2 regions of the Leuconostoc sp. XM4 genome follow, and region 1 is predicted to be linked to the other one. Evidence: riboswitches for the same ligand, from Rfam matches in the RefSeq annotation. Region 1 holds a riboswitch; the other holds the start of a gene.

The links. A riboswitch is a leader RNA that binds a small molecule or an ion and turns the genes downstream of it on or off. The one in region 1 is predicted to bind lysine.
Region 2: linked by a shared signal. The riboswitch ahead of lysA (diaminopimelate decarboxylase) and the one ahead of alr (alanine racemase) in region 1 are both predicted to bind lysine.

The regions. Positions count from the first base shown of each region.
Region 1 is NZ_CP134507.1:1,906,856-1,910,283, reverse strand. Features, by position in the region: gene RHP64_RS09655 (Rrf2 family transcriptional regulator) at 1-429, shown strand, start outside; gene RHP64_RS09650 (NAD(P)H-hydrate epimerase) at 514-1,179, opposite strand; lysine riboswitch at 1,305-1,473, shown strand; gene alr (alanine racemase) at 1,572-2,684, shown strand; gene RHP64_RS09640 (aspartate-semialdehyde dehydrogenase) at 2,694-3,428, shown strand, end outside.
Region 2 is NZ_CP134507.1:628,366-631,793, reverse strand. Features, by position in the region: gene dapD (2,3,4,5-tetrahydropyridine-2,6-dicarboxylate N-acetyltransferase) at 1-293, opposite strand, end outside; gene lysA (diaminopimelate decarboxylase) at 295-1,587, opposite strand; lysine riboswitch at 1,671-1,839, opposite strand; gene RHP64_RS03280 (fructosamine kinase family protein) at 1,926-2,768, opposite strand; gene RHP64_RS03275 (hypothetical protein) at 2,952-3,428, opposite strand, start outside.

The sequences.
Region 1 (3,428 bases):
CAAAGTTTGGTTGTCTTGGTTATGTTAGCTTTGCAAAAAGATGGCTTACCTGTTAAAAGTCATGTTTTAAGTGAACATTTAGAAGTATCTGAATCGTACTTAAAAAAAACAATGCGCAAATTAGTTGTTGCAAATTTAATAAAAGCGATCGCTAGTAAGGAAGGTGGTTTCAAATTGGCTCGTAATACCAATGATATTACGTTATTGGATGTTTATGAGGCGATTGAAGGAGAAGATAGCTTTATTCATTCTACCCAATTGGCAGATCGCGTGTTTCCTGCCAAAACTGCTGTCGCTGAAGGAACAAAAGAAGTTCTATCTATTGTCTATGAAGCAGAAAAAGATTTTAAGAAACGGTTAAAACGTACATCAATTGCTGATTTGTTATTGTTTGCTAAAGAAGGAGAAGAAATTGTTGATTGGCGATGAAGTGACACATATTGACTAAAAAAACAGTTTATTAATGCCAGGTTGGCATTAATAAACTGTTTTTATATTGTGAAGTATTATATTCTATGCAACAGGTAGCGTCTCCTGTAAACTGAATTCAAAATCATCTGGAATAAGCATCCCGACATCTTTTAAAATAACATTTCCGGAAAGGTAACAACCATTCTGTTGCGTTAAACCAACCTTTGTGAAGCCGAAAGTGACTGTAGTATGAGCTTTAAGAGCAGCGCCACGTACCTCTCCCGTTGTTGCATCAATACCAGTAGGAACATCAACAGCAATGACAGGTTTATCAATGTGGTTGGCCGCTTTAATCATTTTTTGTAAGCCTTCAGGTAGAACGTTGTTCAATCCAACTCCAAATATCGCATCAATAATTAAAGTTGCCTCATTAAAGTCACTTTTTTCAGAACGAACTAAGCCATGCTTTTCAATGATTGCCAGTTGCCGTTTCACACTGTCTTTCGCACGGCTAACGTTTCCGACAAATTGTAATGAGACATTTACGCCTTGAGCGTACAAGAGACGAGCGATTGCTACGCCGTCAGCACCATTATTACCAAGACCAGCTAGTACTAACACATGACTCAAATCGAATCTACCGGCGCCGATAACATCAAGCACTGCCATTGCGGCCCGTTCAATTAATACATCCTGTGGCATACCAATAGTCTCAATCGTGTAATTATCTATTTGCTGCATTTCTGTAGCTGTAACAAGTCGCGTCATAGTTCCCATCATTTCATAAGTTATTAAATTCATTATACGGTGATTTGACAGTGTTATCAATCAAACAAGCGTAAAAATATTGAATTTGACAAATAAAAAAAATTAGAATACAATAATAACAATTTAAGAATCATAGAGGTTGCTGCTGACATTAGTCGCTTGCGGAGTGCTTACAGGCACAATGAAACAGGTTAAAGGGGATGTAGCCGAAGCATTGGTGCTGTGACACCAAGTAGCTGGGCCAATCGGTGAAAAATCGTTGGACTGTCGCGTAAGCGGGGTGCTATGTTATAGATTGCAATTAATTGGGATCCATGGCTGCTACTTGTGCGCTGTGGATTTTTTAATAGAGGAGGTATGCATTCATAGAATATCTGTGAATGGGCTAACATATGGTAGAGGCAATAACACGTCCAACACGTCTTGAAGTTTCCAAGAGCGCTGTTGAACATAATATAACGACCGTTAAAAATGTATCAGGTGCAGACAAAGTCTTTTTGACCGTTAAGTCAAATGCCTATGGATTTGGTTTGATTCCTATGGCTCAAGCTGCTGTGGCAGGAGGTATTTATGGCTTAGGTGTAGCTGTTCTTGATGAAGCTATTGCACTGCGGCATGAGCGCATAACCGCACCAATTTTAATTTTAGGTATTTCACAGGTAAAGTATGTTGAACTAATGGCTGTCCAGCATATCATGGCAACTGTTGTTTCATTGGACTGGCTGGAGAAAGCAGAACATCAGTTAACTGGTGAACAGCGATTACCTGTTACACTAGGTATCGATACTGGCATGGGTAGAATTGGGTTTAGAGATCGTGAAACTTTAGCGAAAGCGATACAGTTTGTTTTGGATCATGCTAATAAGTTTGAATATGTTGGACTATCGACGCACTTTGCCGAATCTGATTCATCAGATACCAGGTACTTCCAAAAGCAATTAACACGTTGGCATCAATTGACGGATGACTTGCCAAAACCAAAGTATTATCATGTTGCTAATTCGGGTGCTGCAATGTATCACGCAGAAGAGGTTCCCCATGAGGTTGTCCGCGTAGGAACGGTGCTTTATGGGATTGAGCCCTCTCGTGGTGAACTAGCAGATGGACGTAACCTGAAACCCGTCATGGCCCTTCGGAGCGAGGTAAATTTTGTTAAACGCTTACCTGCTGGTGAAGGTATTAGTTATTCACACAAATATACGACAACTCAAAACGAGTGGATAGGCACTGTTCCTATTGGTTATGGGGATGGTTGGCTACGCAAATTAATGGGATTTAAGGTTATTATTGACGGTCAATACGCCCCTATTGTAGGGCAAGTAGCAATGGATCAGTTAATGATACGTTTGCCTCGTGAATATCCAGAAGGTACAACGGTAACCTTTATTGGTCAAGATGGAGACTTAGAGAATACAATCGAGGACGTTGCACAGTTTGCAGGTTTGGCGCCCTGGGAAATCACAACAGGACTACAAGATAGAATACATCGTATTTTAGTAGATTAGGAGAAGATAATGACTAGAGAATATAGTGTTGCCATTCTTGGCGCAACAGGTGCTGTGGGCACACGACTTATTGAACAATTAGAGCAATCAACGATTCCCGTGAAGAATATAAAATTGCTTGCTTCGTCACGTTCAGCAGGTAAGACACTTCAATTTAAAGGTACAGACGTGGTTGTTGAGGAAGCAACTCCAGAAAGTTTTGATGGGGTTGATTTAGTTTTGGCTAGCGGTGGTGGTTCAGTTTCAGCACGATTTGCACCCGAAGCTGTGAAACGCGGCGCTGTGGTTGTTGATAATTCAAGCCAATGGCGAATGAATGATGATGTCCCGTTAATTGTTCCTGAAGTTAATGAAGCAGATTTGAAACAACACCAAGGAATTATTGCCAACCCTAACTGTTCAACGATTCAAATGGTTGTTGCTCTAGCGCCCATTAAAGCTAAATATGGTTTGACACGTGTTATCGTGTCAACTTATCAAGCTGCTTCTGGTGCGGGACAATCTGCATGGCAAGAGCTAGTTTCAGAAACTGATGCCCACAATGCTGGTAAAGAAATGCATGCTGAGATTTTGCCGGTTAAAAGTGCTAAGCATCATTATCCCCTAGCTTATAATTTACTGCCACAAATAGATGTTTTTGAAGAAGACGGTTACACTCATGAAGAATGGAAGATGATTCATGAGACTAAAAAAATTATGTTCGGTGATAAAAATTCTAAAGCAGTTAAAGTGACAGCAACAGCG
Region 2 (3,428 bases), 760 kb from region 1:
CGAATAATGGCACCTGGTTCAATGCGAGCATTAATTTCTTTTTTATCAAGCAAAGGAACGGCAGAGTTACGTGAATCATTTTCAATAAATACATCTTCTGATGGTAGATTCTTAATTAACAATTCAATTTCAGACCAGTCGCCAATTAATTGTCCAAATGACTCATTTCCAAATTGTTGCACAGTATCTGGTACTTCAGTTGCCAATGTGCCTTTATATGTAACTTTTACTGGGGTAATTTTTTTTGCATTTGCAATGAAATTAATTAGTTTTTGTGCTTCGTTTTCAGCCATGTTATTTATCTCCTAGAGTATAATCCTGATCTAAACTGATCATGTGTTCAAAAGTTTCACGTTCAACAACGACTTGATGTTGACCATTTTCCACGAAGACAACGGCCGGTCGTGGATTTCGGTTATAATTTGAAGCCATTGCATACCCGTACGCACCTGTTGCAAGCACAGATAAAATGTCACCAGGTTTTGTCGCCGGTAATTCTTCCTGCCAAACCAATACGTCACCTGACTCACAATATTTACCAGCAATCCGCACAATTTCTTCACTTTTAGCATTTGGTTGATTGGCTAAAACCGCTTCGTAATTTGCTTGATAAAGTGCTGGACGAATATTATCTCCCATACCACCATCTACAGCCAAGTAATTTCTAATTCCCGGAATATCCTTACGCGACCCAACTGTATATAGGGTTTGTCCGGCTGGTCCGACAATCGAACGACCAGGTTCAATCCATATTTCTGGCATTGCCCAATCGTACTGTGTAGCCTTTTCTTTCAAAACACGGATAATAGCATCCGCAAACTCGCTTTCTGGCAAAGGTTGATCCTCATCAGTATAACGAATACCAAATCCACCGCCAGTATTAATGACTTCTGGTTGCCATCCCCATGAGTAAGCAGTATCTGCTAATAGTGCTGCATTTTTCTCAAATCCAGTCACATCAAATATTTGAGATCCAATATGCGCATGTAAGCCACGCAAATGAAGATGGTTATCTTTTATTGCAATATCATAGGCCTGCTTCGCTTGACCTGTTTGTAAATCAAAGCCAAATTTACTATCTTGTTGACCAGTACTAATAAATTCATGAGTATGAGCTGAAATTCCTGGTGAAATACGTAGTAAAATATCTTGAATAACATTTTTTTCCGCCGTAATTTCTGACAGTATCTGTAACTCAAGAAAATTATCAACAATAATTGTTCCCACACCATTTTCAACGGCCATCACAAGTTCATCATAACTCTTATTATTACCATTAAAACTAAGATGCTGAGTTGGAAAATCAGCTTTAATTGCTGTGTATAATTCCCCACCAGACACGACATCAGCGTGAATATTTTCTTGAGCTGCCACCTGATAAATTGCTTTAGTAGCAAAAGCTTTACCAGCATAACTCACTACATATGGGACATTTTCTTGTTCAAAGATACGCTTAAACGCTCTCATTGTCTTACGAATAAGTGTTACATCGTAAACTGCTAACGGCGTGCCATATGTCTTTGCCAGTTCGATTGTATCAACACCATCAACTGTCAGATGTTGCTTTTCATTTATTGGATACGTCATCATTTCCCCTTGAATTACACAAAAAAACCCTTTGATAGGTTCGCAAAACGGACTTATCAAAGGGCATTGTTAGCATTTTTGACAGTTTCCATAGCTCACCGCATCTCTGCGACAGTCTAATAGCTCTTAACTATTAGCCCAATCAAGGTCATTTGTAGACACCCTTGATTTCGGCGATATCCCCTAAGCTTACTATCAATTGCTACAGCAACTCCGGTAAGTGTATTGTCAATCGCGACCTCTATGTGAAATAATTTTTATTCTGTCATTATTATGACTGAATCATTATTGAATGTCAAGGTTTTTTCGTCTAATTCTTTGCTAGCAATCATGTGATTTTAAAAAGACGTTAATAATTTGTTCATCCGCGGTGCATAAATATCACCAAAGCGTGTAAAGTGAATTAGTATATAATAAAACTCATACCATTTTTCACGTTTTTGCCAGCCATCATCCAATGGCCATTCTTGCATATATTGATTATAAAATGACGGACTAAAGCCGGCAAACACTCTTGAAATCGCCAAATCATATTCCCGATCACCGTAGAACACGTTAGGATCAATAAATACAGGCTTACCTTGATCGTTAAACATAAAGTTTCCTGCCCAGAAATCACCATGCAGTAGTGATGGTTGAACTGTTTGCGCGTGATTATCATTTAATATTGTTTCACGTAATTTACTATAGTGATCACCACGTTGGGTAAGCCAAAAATTATTTTTTTGCGCTTGTGCCATTAGCGGATCCAAGCGTTGTTTCACAAAGAATTCAGCCCAAGAAGATTGCCAAGTATTATTTTTAGGCACAAAATCTACTAAGTTATCACTATCAAATCCAAACTTTGGCGCTGTAGCTTGGTGCATTTTAACCAGCGACTTTGCTAATTCTTGTTGTGACCCATTTCCTTGATTAATCCACGTCAAGACTAAGTAGGCGTGCCCTTGTAACTGTCCCTGTGCTAAAACGGCTGGCACAGTCACCACTTCCCCCAAAGCCTTCAAGCCAGCAACTTCATGATCAAAAAAACTTGCTTGAGCATTTTGTTGAATCTTTAAAAAATAGCGCTGGTTATTCGAATAGATTGAAAACGCCTCGTTAATGTCGCCACCACGTACCTTTTCTAAGTCGTGTGGTTTTTCAAGTCCCAAACGAGTAACAAAATCGTTGCCTAAGTCCATATTATCCTCCAAAATTTATTATCGGAACAAAAAAACACAATTTTCATTACGAAAACTGTGTTTTTGGCAAAATAATACCCTTATTATCGACAAATTTATTCAATTGTCTCACAGGTATTATCATCTGATTGTAGTGTATCATAATATTATACAGACGTCACTACTTTGTGTACTTCTCTACTGTTAGCTGATGACTGGTAAATTGGCTGCAATTAAATCGTTAGTTACATCCACAAATTTTTCATCGTTCAAACGCAACAAACGCCAATCGTATTCCCTATCATTATCAAATTCATCAATATATGGTTCAAACTCACCTTCAGTTTGTAAAATCAGATAGCCTGCAAAAGCATCCGAAAATTCACTTTCAGTGCTAATAACACGTACTAATTGATTATTAGAAAAAAATCCGATGGCTAACTGATCATTATTCCACTGACCTTCAAAGGCCCACTTTAAAGTAATCCAATCTGAAAGTGTTATTCCTAGGTTCAATAGATAATCCACAGATAAACGAATGTGGATTGGATGCTTGCTGGATTGAGAGTCGCTTCCTTGAGCATCCAATTGAGAAGAGAAGATGCCACTTAATGCCTCAAAATCACTCACACTGGGTACTTTTTCTTCATTTTGCCATGCTTCAACAGTTTCAACTTCAAC